One region of the Clostridium sp. LBM24168 genome, then DNA from elsewhere that is predicted to be linked to it. Evidence: riboswitches for the same ligand, from Rfam matches in the RefSeq annotation. Region 1 holds a riboswitch; each other region holds the start of a gene.
The links. Region 1 has a riboswitch for S-adenosylmethionine ahead of ACSVC9_RS07825 (YezD family protein). Riboswitches for the same ligand answer to the same signal wherever they lie in the genome.

Region 1 (3,215 bases):
AGGGACAAATTATTGAAGTAAAAAGAAAAAATACGGTTGTCCAAAATAAGCACATCAGTGTCGAGCTGCTGTGATATCCTCCTGAAAAAGTCCTTGTGGAAAATAGAATCATAAAGGAAAATAAAAAATAATTTAATTTTCCTAATATTGTAAATAATATAAACAATACTATCAACTTAAAGGTCTCATTTACCAGTACTTGTACTGAGTAATTTATTTTTTCTATATTGTCAGTATCTTTTATGTAACTGTTTTCTTTTATATATAATGTAATCTTATCTGCTAGAGCTTTTACCATATCAATCACCTAACTCAATTTACATACACTATAAAATAAAGAGATGTTTATGTAAATAGATTATGCATGAAAAGGAAAAAAACAGACATAAAAGGAAGAAATTTTTACAAAAATTTCTTTAAATGCTTTCTTATGTATTTCATAAAACTATGCACCTTAAGTGAATGAATATAATAATATAATTATATAAAATGAGTTTATAGGGAGAATAAAGGGAATGCTTTATTTTAGTTATCCAGATAATTTAGCGAGTTTATTTGACAATGAGGATCTTTGTTCAATATATAGTAGAAAAGATGAAAAAAATGAATCTGTAAATTTAGAAGAACAAAAGCTGATGCCTGATAAGTTCAGTATATCATATCCGATTATAGACAATATCAATAGTGAAGAAAACATATCAAAAATTAATGATGCAATTATAGATGAAGTTGGTAAACTTTTTAAAAGTCAGGTGCTTGTAGATGGGGTTACAGATTTTAATCAGGTGCTTGGAACTTATGAAGTAACTTTAAATCAAAAAAATATATTGAGTATATTATTTGCAATGTATACTTATGTAAACAGAGCTGCACACGGGTTTACAAAGTATTCATCTGTAACTGTTGATGAAAGAACAGGGCAGATATACAGTTTCAATGAATTGTTTAATACAAATATAGATTATGTAGCATTTCTAAATGAGATAGCATATCAGTATATAAAAGACAATAATATAACTTTAATTAATGATTATAATGGTATTACGCAGGATCAGCAATATTATTTAACTCCAGACAGTCTTGTTATTTACTATCAGATATATGAATACACACCTTATGTTTATGGATTGTTTAAAATAGAAATTCCGTATGAGAAAATTAAGGATATAATCAACCCTCTAGGGCCTATTGCTAGGTTTCTTTAAATGGATTAAAAAAATATTGACAAAATTATATTTACATGTATAATAATAAATATAATTTTTAATATTATATTTAAGAATTAATTAAAAACATTGAAAAAGGAAAGTAGTTTAAGTATGGGTTTCAAGAGAGGAAATTTGATGCTGTAAGATTTCTAAATCTATCTTAAATGAAGTGCCCTTTTGAGTTGTGTATTGAAATTACAGTAGACTACATCGGATTTGCCCGTTACAGCAATGAGGTATAATTAAGTACCTGAATAAAAGTGGGACTTATGGTCTAAAAAGAGTGGAACCGCGGAGTTTGAGCTTCGTCTCTGTATGGTATAGAGACGAGGATTTTTTTATTTTTTAAAAAATTTTATATAATTATTCTTATCTAGAGAGGTAGAGGGACTGGCCCGATGATGCCCGGCAACCTGAATATATGATTATATTTAACGGTGCTAATTCCAGCAGGTAAAACCTGAAAGATGAGAAATGGAAGAGATTTCAAACCTTCTTGCATTCATCTTGCAAGAAGGTTTTTTAAATGATATTTATAGAGGGAGTGATAACGGTGAATAAAAAGGACCTGCGTAATAATAGTAGTATCTCACAGGAAAATTTAGACAAACTACTATATATGCTGGAGACGATAAAGTATGGTTCTATAACTTTGGTTATTCAGGATGGAAAAGTTGTACAAATAGAGAAGAATGAAAAAGTCAGACTGGTATAATAATATTTTAAATCCTTTTTTATTATAAATAAACGATTCACCGATAAATGGAACAAATTATTATGGCCTAATAATTTATCTATATTTTTTAATTTTTAGTATTGACATCGTTAAGTATATAATGATATAGTATATACAATATATTGATAATATATGTACAAGTTAATATACTCTTATCAAGAGCGGTGGAGGGACTGGCCCTTTGAAGCCCGACAACCGGCATTTATATGTATCGGTGTCAATTCCTACAGAGTGAAGGTGGTATTCTGAGAGATAAGAAATTTAGTTGCTTTGCAACAGATGAATGTTAATAAAAGCTATTTTTCTTATTATAGAAAAATAGCTTTTTTATCATATTTTTTATGATAGTATAGCAGATTTTTTGAACAAAATGATAAATGGAGGAATTTTTATGAATGATATAGAGAATAGATTTTTTAATATAATCAATAACAACTTTTCACAACAAAATGAAAGAGAGGCTTTTGCTATTTGCCCAAGAGTATTTTATGATAAGTTAAGTTCTAGTGAAATTGATGCTATGATTCAGCTCTATAGAACAGCTTATGAAAAAGCAAAATTTCAAACAAAGAGTAAATTTGATATTTTTTATAACTAAATAGTGATAAATATTCTAATTTGATTGACTAGAAAAACTAGAGGTCAAGTTTTGATATCGGGAAGTAATTATTTCCTGTATTTATTAAAGCTTGATCTTTTTTACTATGATTAAAATACAATAGAATAAAAGGTATGATTGCTATGATAGATAATTACAAGTTATTTCAAGATTTGAAATCAGATGAAAAAGAAATATTTAATTTACTTCAGAAAAATGGAGCTATGAGTAAAAATAGAATTTTGCTTGAGACAAGAATGAAATTAACTACATTGAATCGTATTATGAATCCTCTTGAAAAAAAAGGTGTTATAGTTGAAAAATGTATAGGAGAATCTACCGGAGGTAGGCGTCCTGTATTGTATGATATAAACATATGTAGATTCTATATTATATGTATAGATATATCTGAAACCTATATACAAATTTCTATGGTGAATTTGAGAATGGAGATTATTTATAAAAAAATTTTTTATATTGAATCCGGCATTTTACCTGATGAGATGGTAAAAAAAATTCAAAATGAAATAAATCATATATATATTGAGCTAAGGCTTGATTTTATTGAACTTGTTGGAGTAGGACTCACGGTTGATACAATGGCATGGTTTGATGTACCTGCAAAAGAGATGCTGGAGGAAAAACTTGAATGTAATATAATTAGTGAAAACAG
Region 2 (3,215 bases), 1.1 Mb from region 1:
CTTTTGGATCCATCGAAAAATGTTCATTACTGTGATCTATATTAGTCAGAGCATATACCTCCTTTATAAATATATCTACTCCAGACTTCTTCCCAGCAAGATAGCCACAGCATTCATCCGGCAATTCTCTCCTTGCCTGCTCTATAATTTTTTCATACTCCAACTTATCCATATAAATCATAATTTATCACCCTTTTAAACTTCCTGTTTTTAAGTCACAAGCTGCCTGTTCATAGTCTATAAGATTTTTTATAGTAGGATGTTCACCACATATTCCACATTTCTTATTTTTACCGACTTTTATTTTTCTGAACTGCATTGTCAGTGCGTTATATGTCAGAAGATATCCTGCAAGATTACCTCCAAGTCCAAGTATATATTTAAGCGCTTCGGTTGCCTGAAGCGATCCTATTACTCCACCCATAACACCGAGTACTCCTGCTTCCTTGCATGTTGGTACTACACCAGCTGGAGGTGGTGATTGAAAAATACATCTATAGCAAGGAGTACCATTGTCAGGTATATAGGTAGTCAGCTGACCCTGAAATCTTATTATACCGCCATGTGAAAATGGCTTCTTGGAAAGTACACAGGCATCATTTATCAAAAACTTGGCTGGGAAATTATCCGTACCGTCTATTATAAAGTCATAGTCCTGATCTTTTATAATATCCAAAATATTATGTGAATCTACAAGTTCATCATAAGTTATTACATTTACATCATGATTTAACTCGTTTATGGTTTCCTTCCCGGATTGCACTTTAGATTTACCTACATCTTTCGTCTGATGTATTATCTGCCTTTGAAGATTAGATAAATCAACTACATCCCCATCTACAAGTCCAATAGTTCCTATACCTGCAGCAGCAAGATACATTGCGGCAGGTGCCCCAAGTCCGCCTGTACCTATAATAAGTACTTTTGAATTAAGAAGTTTTTCCTGCCCTTCTACTCCAACTTCGGACAATATTATATGTCTTGAATATCTTTCAATTTGCTCTTCATTAAAATCCAAGAGCTCCACCTCCCATGAAATACAAGAAATCTATCTTATCATTCTCCTTTAATACAGTATCGGAAAATTTATCTCTATCTACAAATTCATCATTTAACTGTACTGATACCATATCCGGCATTTCAACATTTTCAATTTTCAAAATTTCAGTTATTGTTACTCCATCTTTTATATCCTTATCTTCTCCATTTACTTTTATATTCATAACTTTCCTCCTAATTATAATTGTCTAAATATTTTCCATCATTGCGAAATCCACACCAACGGTAAAATTATATTCACTAAAATATTTCCTGTTTTTAAAAATTTATATCTTCAAAAGGATCTTATCCATTGCTATTTTATATGATATCTTTTAATCATAAACTTCTGACCGATATGGTTAAAAGTTTATGAAACTACATTTAGCAGTAATTATAATTTCATTCCTAAAATCCAATATAAAATAAAAACCTTCCTGTTTAAGATTACAAGAAAGCTTTTTCTACACTTTCTCATCTTTCAGGTATATACCTGCTGGAATTAGCACCGTTGAAATAACATATTCAGGTTGCCGGGCATCATAGGGCCATTCCCTCTGCCTCTCTTGATAAGAATCAATTATTTAATTAATTTAAATATTAACATATTCAAATTAATTTTGTCAATATAATTTACAATCCGATATTTATTATCATTGACTTATTAGATAAAATATTTTAGTATTTAAGCATAAATTATATTCTTAAATCTATTCATGAAAAAATATATAGGAGATGTACAATGCAAACTGAATTATTATTAGTAAGACACGGACAGACAGAATGGAATACCCTAGGTAAATTCCAGGGATGCTCAGATATAGAATTGGCACGAGAAGGAATCCTCCAAGCTGAATATCTTGCCAAACATCTAAATGGAAATTTCGATTGCATTTATTCAAGTCCACTAAAGCGAGCTAAAAAAACTGCAGAACTAATTGCAAAAAATACTGGAAAACAACCTGTAATAATAGATACTCTACGTGAAATTAATTATGGAAAATGGGAAGGACTAACTTCCGAGGAAATTTTACATAACTATAAAGAAGAATATATCAGATGGAAAAATGCTATCAAGGAGGGTCCCCTGTGCGGTGGTGATTTAAGCTTGAAAAATGCCTGTGAAAGGGCCGGAAATACTTTAATAAATATCGTAAATAAAAACAGGAATAAAAAAATTGTAGTAGTAGCTCATGGAGGGATATTAAAAGCTGGATTAGTATCATTATTTGACTGGGAACTCATAATGTATCATAAAATTATACTTTTAAATACATCTGTATCCAAAATAATTTTTGACGATAATTTAACCCCAATGATATATAGCATAAATGATACTTCTCATTTACCAAAATAAAGTACTTCATCATTTAAATATATAAAGTGTAGCCTTACTGCATAATAAACCTAAAATCATACCAGACAAAATATCTGTAGGATAGTGGACATATAGATAGAGTCTAGAAAATGCTATTAAAAATGCTGCTGTAAAAATTTCAATGGAATATCTTCTAAAGTACTTAGATAATATCCCTGCTGCTGCAAAAGCCGCCGTAGTATGCCCTGAAGGAAACGAGTAAGACAATGGCTTTGAAATCAAAAGATTTATTGTGCTGAATTTCACAAATGGTCTAGGCCTTTCAACTACATGTTTAATTATACCTTCACTTAATATGGCCCCCAAAATCACTGAAATCAAAGTAACTATACCTGCTTTTCTATATCTTTTATTGATAATCAAAAATAATGCTATTATAATCCATATGATACCCATATTTCCAAGGTAGGTAATAGCAATCATTATTTTATCTATAATGATGCTGTGCATATTTTTTTCTATAAATTGAAGTAAATAAAAATCAAACTGATAAACTAAAGAGAACATAATACTTTTGCCCCGCTTATTTTTTATTAAATATTATAGCATAAAAAAGGAGTACATATCCCCTATACTATGTACTCCTTTTTTTGTCTAAATTTTACGAGGAAAAACTATTAAACTATACTCTTATATTTCACTTTACCTTGTATACTGAATTTGCTAATTGCATCTTCAAGCACCTTGAGTCCATATTCAAGTTGATCATTGGTTATTACAAGGGGTGGAAGAAATCTAATTACATTGCCGAACAAACCAGCATTCAAAAATATAACTCCATGTTTAAAACAGTAATCTA
Region 3 (3,215 bases), 590 kb from region 1:
CTTTGAAAAGCTGCCTACATAAATCACACTATTACCACCACCGCTAAGTGCAGCAATTGGTGATACATGATCACTTAGATATCTCAGTTCTTCATTGAAACCATCCTCAATTATAGGAACATCATACTCTTTAAGAGTATTATACAATTTTGTTCTTTTTTCAGGAGACATTACAACCCCCATTGGGTTGTGATAGGACGGTATAAAATATGCCAAACTAAATTTGCGTTTTTTTAGATTTTCTCTTAAAGCATTAAGGTCTATCCCATCTTCATTCATCTTAATTCCTGTTATATTTAATCTATGCAGTTTCATAATCTTTATAGCCGTATTGTGAGTCGGATTTTCACATAATATATTATCTCCTTTATTTACAAGGCATGACAGTATAATATTAAATCCTTCTGTAAATCCATTAGTTACAAGTATATCTTTCCCGGAAACATCTATACCCTTGTCTGCCATATATTTGACAAGATATTCAATAAGTGGCTTATATCCCTGTGCATATCCATAATTCAATATTTTCCCGCCTTCTCGCGATACACAATTCAAAAATGATTTTTTAAAATTCTCAACATCAAATAACCTGTCATCAGGAGCTATACTTTTAAATGATATCATTCCTTTCTCCCACTTTATTTCGCTTTTGATTATATCCAATTTTTCTGATTCCCTTGCATAACTATTTATGCGCTTATTCCAGTCTATATTCCACTTTTCCTGAAAATCTACTTTTACATCAGATACAAAAGCTCCCTTTCCTTTCTTCATATGTACAAGGCCTTCATCTTTTAGAAAATCATAAGCACAAATAACTGTATTCCTGCTTACCTTCAATCTTGAAGACATTTCCCTGGTGGATGGAAGTTTTTCACCTGAAGTCATCATTCCTCTAAGTATCATATTTTTTATATAATTTTTTATCTGTATATAAACAGGACTTTTATCATCAATTTTTATATCAAAAAACATAATTATAAATTCACCTCTCTATATATTTTTACATAAATCAATACATAAATAAAGATGATATACTGTAATTTTTTACAATACATCATCTTTATTTATAAAATACTCAAAATTTAGTGTTAAAATGCAGGGATTATACTTCCCTTGTAATTATCCTCTATGAATTTCTTGATTTCAGGCGAATTTACCGCTTTCACAAGAGCCTTCACATAAGGTTTGTCTTTGTCTTCTTTCTTAACTGCAATTATATTTGCATAAGGTGACTCTTTTGATTCTATAGCAAGTGCATCTTTAGTTGGATTTAATTTTGCCTCTAATGCATAATTTGTATTTATAACTGCTGCATCTACATCACCCAATACCCTAGGAAGTTGTGGAGCATCTAACTCCTGAATCTTAAGGTTCTTCTTGTTTTCAGTTATATCCAACTTAGAAATAAGCTCTCCATCTTTAACCTTTACAAGCCCTTCACGTGCTAACAGTTTAAGAGCTCTGGAACCATTTGTGGCATCATTTGGTATTGCAATCTCAGCACCATCTTTGAGATCTTTTAAATTTTTAACCTTATTTGAATACACTCCCATTGGTTCAAGATGAACTTTTGCCACAGAAACTAAATCCGTACCATTTTTCTTATTATAGTCTTCCAGATATGGTATATGTTGAAAAAAATTTGCATCTAACTCACCAGACGCAAGTGCCTTATTTGGTGTTACATAATCTGTAAATTCTTTTATTTTAAGTTCATATCCTTCTTTTTGAAGTATAGGTTTTACCTTTTCAAGTATCTCTTCATGGGGTTTAGGCGTAGCCCCTATTGTTATATCCTTTTTTTCACTTTTTGATGTATCACTACTTCCAGTATTTCCTCCGTTGTTACTTCCGCATCCTGATAATGCTGCTAAAACGAATACAGAAGAAAATATAATTACCAGTATCTTTTTGATGTTTTTCATACAAGTTCCCCCTCAATTAATTTAATCAAAATAAAAACCCGAGAAAAATCCCGGGTTTGAAACCTTAATGATTTTCTCATCTTTCAGCTTTCGCTGTAGGAGTTAGCACCAATGTATATAATACTGGTTGCCGGACTTCATAGGGCCAATCCCTCCGCCTCTCTTGATAAGTTTATTTTGATTTACTTTTTCACGTAATTGATTATATCATCATGTATTTTATCTGTCAATGCAGTTCTCGACAATTTAGAACTTAAATAAAGAATAGCCTGTATAAATATTAATACATTATTTATGCAGGCTTCTATTTATCTATTTAATATTTTCATGATGCATAAATTTTCTTAGAAGCGACTTTACAGTTTTCTTTCATAGAATACTCAACTATATTATCCAGAAGTTGGCTGTAAGACATACCTACTGCTTTTGCACTCTTTGGAAATAGACTATTCTTTGTCATTCCCGAGAGTGTATTGAGTTCAAGTACATAAGGTATATTGTCCTTTATCATAAAATCAACTCTCACATATACTCTACACTTCAACACATCCCAACATCTAAGAGATATTTCTTCAATTTTACTTTGAAGTTTCTCTTCAAGCTGGACAATTATTTCATCTGAAGCACCTTCAGTATATTTTGCCTCATAATCAAAAAACTCTGTTTTCGGCTTTATTTGAATTAGTGGCAATGTCTTTCCGTTTAAAATACAGCAGGTGATCTCATCACCTTTTATATATTCCTCAATCATAACTTCCTCATCATACTTTAATGCCAAATTTACCGAGTACTCTATATCTTCTTTCCTTTTAACTATATTCGTCGCTACACTTGATCCTCCTGAATTTGGTTTTACAACCAGCGGATAACCCATTTCACCCAGATAGTCATAATCTATTTCATCTGTTGATTTGACACAAATCCATCTTGCAGTTTTGATTCCAGCACTCTTCAATACCTTTTTTGTCATGTCCTTATCCATACATATGGAACTTGTAAGTGGCCCACAGCCAGAATAAGGTATATCTAAAGTTTCCAGCACAGATTGGACAGTCCCATCTTCTCCAAATTTTCCATGAAGTGCTATAAAGGCAAAATCCATACTTCCTGTTTTATCTATTATATCTCGCTTATTATCTATAACAATTGGAACTACTGTATACTTATTTCTATCAAAGCAACTCATTATTTCTTTCCCAGAATCTAGTGATACTTCTCTTTCTGAGGATATTCCCCCCATAATAACTCCTATTTTCATATCAATTCCTCCGCTAAATACTGTTTGTA
Region 4 (3,215 bases), 1.2 Mb from region 1:
GCTTCGACTTCCAAAAATTGAATGTGTTTAGGATTTTCAGCCACATCCTTTATAGTAGCCTTTAGACTAACTCCACTTTTCAATTTTATAACCTTACCTTTTTCAAGAAGCATAAGTGCTCTTGCTTCATTAGTTGGATCATTTGGCAGGGAGATTTTATCCCCATCTTTTAGGTCATTTAAAGACTTTATCTTGCTGGAATATATACCCATTGGAAAGGTTACAGCATTCCCAACTTTCACCAGATTCATTCCGTGATCTTTGTTGAACTGATTTAAGTATGGTTCATGTTGATATATATTTGCATCAAGTTGCTTTTCATTTAATTGTGTATTTGGCTGAACATAATCGTTAAAACTTGTATACTCAACATCCAATCCCTGTTTTTTCGCAACTTCTTTAACCTTTTGTATTATTTCTTCATGAGGTCCTGCTGTAACCCCAACTTTAATTGTATTTGCTTCAGAATCCGATTTTCCCTCCGAACTCTTTGATGTAGCTCCACAACCTGAAAATACAATTGTTATTAAGAATATTGATATTAAAATGCTTCCTATCTTTTTCATAATAAGCCCCTCTTCATATAAAATTTATTCACTATAAAATCTAGCTTTTTCCTTAAGTGTCTTCAATTTTTCAATGGCCTTCAAAAGAGTATCATCTTTCTTTGCATAGTGGAGTCTTATAAGGTGGTTTACATCTTCTTTAAAGAAGCTTGAACCAGGTACGGCTCCTATTTTAACTTCTTTAGCCAGCCATTCACAAAATTTCAAATCGTTTTTTACGTTGAATTCAGATACATCTATTATTACATAATAAGCTCCATTGGGTTTTACATATTTTAATCCTGCTTCATCCAACCCGTTTAAAAAAAGATCTCTTTTCTTTGTATAAATGTTTTTCAACCAGTCATAATATTCTCCAGGCATTTTTAAGCCTGCAATTGCTGCTTCCTGAAGTGGTGCGGCTGCTCCAACCGTCAAAAAATCATGAATTTTTCTAACATTCTCTATTATTCTTTCATCTCCTATAACATATCCAAGTCTCCAACCTGTTATTGAATATGTTTTTGAAAGGGAACTACAGCTCAAAGTCCTGTTAAACATCCCTGGAAGTGAAGCAAAATAAATATGTTTATAAGGATCCATAACAATATGCTCGTATACTTCATCTGTTATTACAAATGTATCATATTTTTCAGCTAAACTTGCAATATACTGGAGCTCCTCCAAGGTGAAAACCTTTCCTGTAGGATTCGATGGATTACATAAAATGAGAGCCTTTGGTTTCTGCTTAAATGCATCCTCAAGTTCTTTCTTGTTGAATGAAAATTCCGGTGGATAAAGGGATACATATATTGGATCTGCTCCACTCAATATTGCATCTGCAGCATAGTTTTCATAAAATGGAGAGAATACTATAACCCTGTCACCCGGATCACAGACTGTCATGACAGAAGCCATCATTGCCTCCGTACTACCACAGGTAACAGCAATTTGTTTCTCAGGGTCTATATCTATTCCCATAAACTTTCTTTGTTTTTCTGCGAGAGCTTCCCTAAAATTTCCTGCACCCCAGGTAATCGCATATTGATGTGGACCTTTCTCTGCTGCAGCTTTAAGTGCTTCTTTTATTTCTTGCGGAGGATCAAAATCAGGAAAACCCTGTGACAAATTAATAGCTCCATATTTATTGGATATCCTTGTCATTCTCCTTATAACAGAATCTGTAAAGTTAACCAACTTCCTACTTAGTTCAGGCAACAAAAACACGTCCTTTCAAAATTATATTAAACAATAAGATTTATTCTCTAAATTAAAAAAACCCCTTTTCGATAAAAGAGGTAGCTTCCCTCTTATCTTTCAGTTAAAACTGCAGGAATTAGCACCTGGCAATAATAATTGCTGGTTGCTGGGTTTCATAGGGCCTTTCCCTCCACCTCTCTAGATAAGAATAAATCTATTAAATTATAGATATGATTATATTATTTACATGAAATAAAGTCAAGCCTTTTCTATCTGTGAAACTACATTCAAAAAATTTTTGGAAGCAGCTGACATATACCTGTTTTTTACACATATTGCGGCTATACTAGTTTCTAAATTTGAGTCATCAATTACTCTATAGTTCAAGTCTGATGCCTTTACTATATCTAATGCAGTCCTAGGAACCAGTGCAATTCCAATACCTGATTCTGCCCACAACAGAGTAGTCCTTGCATCATCACCTTTACATATTATTTCAGGTATAAAATCCACATTATGGCATGCCTCGAATATAATTTTCTCAAATCTCCTATATATGATAAGTGGCTTGTTCATGAGATCTCTTAAAATTATCGATTTTTTATCTGGAAAATAGTTTAAATCATTCCTAAAAACTGATATCATGGGTTCTCTGGAAAGTATTCTTACATTCAATCCCTCCTGGTTAAAGGGTGTTCTAACTATTCCTATGTCTATTACTCCACTATTTAATATTTCAAGTATCCTATATGTGTTTCCTTCCCATACTTCAAAATTTACATTTGGATATATGCTATGAAAATTTTCTATTATATAAGGGAAAAGTGTAGCCCCTGAAGATGAAACGGTTCCAATAGATAACGTGCCCTTTGTTCCTTCATTGAAATCCTTCAATTCCTTTACGGTTGAATCCACCAATTTCAATATCTGTTCAGCTCTGTTCTTGAGTATTTTACCGGCATCTGTCAGATGAATCTTTCTATTTCCCCTATCCATAAGTCTAGTACCCAATTCCTCTTCTAAAAGCTTTAAATGATAACTGAGAGGTGGTTGTGCTATATTGAGTTTTTTAGCTGCCTCCGTTATCTTTCCTTCTTCTGCAATTGCAAGAAAATATCTAAGTTGCTTAATATCCATGAAGAATATCACCTCTATAACTAAATAATAATAGTAAAAATATATAATAGAGAATATTTATATAATTTTTGTATATAAACAATATATAATTAATATTTTCAATATACTTTTATCCCTGATATAATAATACTTGAAAAATAAATTTTATTCAATATTGAGGAGATGATATTTTGTCACTGACGGTGCTAGAAATCCTATTGATATCTATTGTGGCAGGCATAGCTGGATCTATTCTCGGTCTTGGCGGTGGAACGGTAATTACTCCAGCCTTAACCCTTATATTTGGAATTGACATAAGATATGCTATAGGTGCAAGTATAATTTCAGTAATAG

Region 2: linked by a shared signal. The riboswitch ahead of thiS (sulfur carrier protein ThiS) and the one ahead of ACSVC9_RS07825 (YezD family protein) in region 1 are both predicted to bind S-adenosylmethionine.
Region 3: linked by a shared signal. The riboswitch ahead of ACSVC9_RS10860 (MetQ/NlpA family ABC transporter substrate-binding protein) and the one ahead of ACSVC9_RS07825 (YezD family protein) in region 1 are both predicted to bind S-adenosylmethionine.
Region 4: linked by a shared signal. The riboswitch ahead of ACSVC9_RS01650 (pyridoxal phosphate-dependent aminotransferase) and the one ahead of ACSVC9_RS07825 (YezD family protein) in region 1 are both predicted to bind S-adenosylmethionine.

What each region holds. Positions count from the first base shown of each region.
Region 1 covers NZ_CP196861.1:1,584,824-1,588,038, reverse strand. Annotated here, with positions in the region: gene ACSVC9_RS07835 (accessory gene regulator B family protein) at 1-298, opposite strand, end outside; gene ACSVC9_RS07830 (DUF3298 domain-containing protein) at 516-1,205, shown strand; T-box leader at 1,287-1,524, shown strand; SAM riboswitch class I at 1,575-1,682, shown strand; gene ACSVC9_RS07825 (YezD family protein) at 1,735-1,923, shown strand; SAM riboswitch class I at 2,094-2,203, shown strand; gene ACSVC9_RS07820 (hypothetical protein) at 2,336-2,542, shown strand; gene ACSVC9_RS07815 (ROK family transcriptional regulator) at 2,686-3,215, shown strand, end outside.
Region 2 covers NZ_CP196861.1:2,687,629-2,690,843, forward strand. Annotated here, with positions in the region: gene ACSVC9_RS13295 (M67 family metallopeptidase) at 1-181, opposite strand, end outside; gene ACSVC9_RS13300 (HesA/MoeB/ThiF family protein) at 188-1,018, opposite strand; gene thiS (sulfur carrier protein ThiS) at 1,008-1,223, opposite strand; SAM riboswitch class I at 1,510-1,614, opposite strand; gene ACSVC9_RS13310 (histidine phosphatase family protein) at 1,781-2,395, shown strand; gene ACSVC9_RS13315 (phosphatase PAP2 family protein) at 2,405-2,923, opposite strand; gene gabT (4-aminobutyrate--2-oxoglutarate transaminase) at 3,034-3,215, opposite strand, start outside.
Region 3 covers NZ_CP196861.1:2,176,419-2,179,633, forward strand. Annotated here, with positions in the region: gene pdxR (MocR-like pyridoxine biosynthesis transcription factor PdxR) at 1-975, opposite strand, end outside; gene ACSVC9_RS10860 (MetQ/NlpA family ABC transporter substrate-binding protein) at 1,092-1,928, opposite strand; SAM riboswitch class I at 2,002-2,101, opposite strand; gene ACSVC9_RS10865 (D-alanine--D-alanine ligase) at 2,254-3,186, opposite strand.
Region 4 covers NZ_CP196861.1:340,441-343,655, reverse strand. Annotated here, with positions in the region: gene ACSVC9_RS01655 (MetQ/NlpA family ABC transporter substrate-binding protein) at 1-566, opposite strand, end outside; gene ACSVC9_RS01650 (pyridoxal phosphate-dependent aminotransferase) at 591-1,763, opposite strand; SAM riboswitch class I at 1,853-1,954, opposite strand; gene ACSVC9_RS01645 (LysR family transcriptional regulator) at 2,004-2,882, opposite strand; gene ACSVC9_RS01640 (sulfite exporter TauE/SafE family protein) at 3,053-3,215, shown strand, end outside.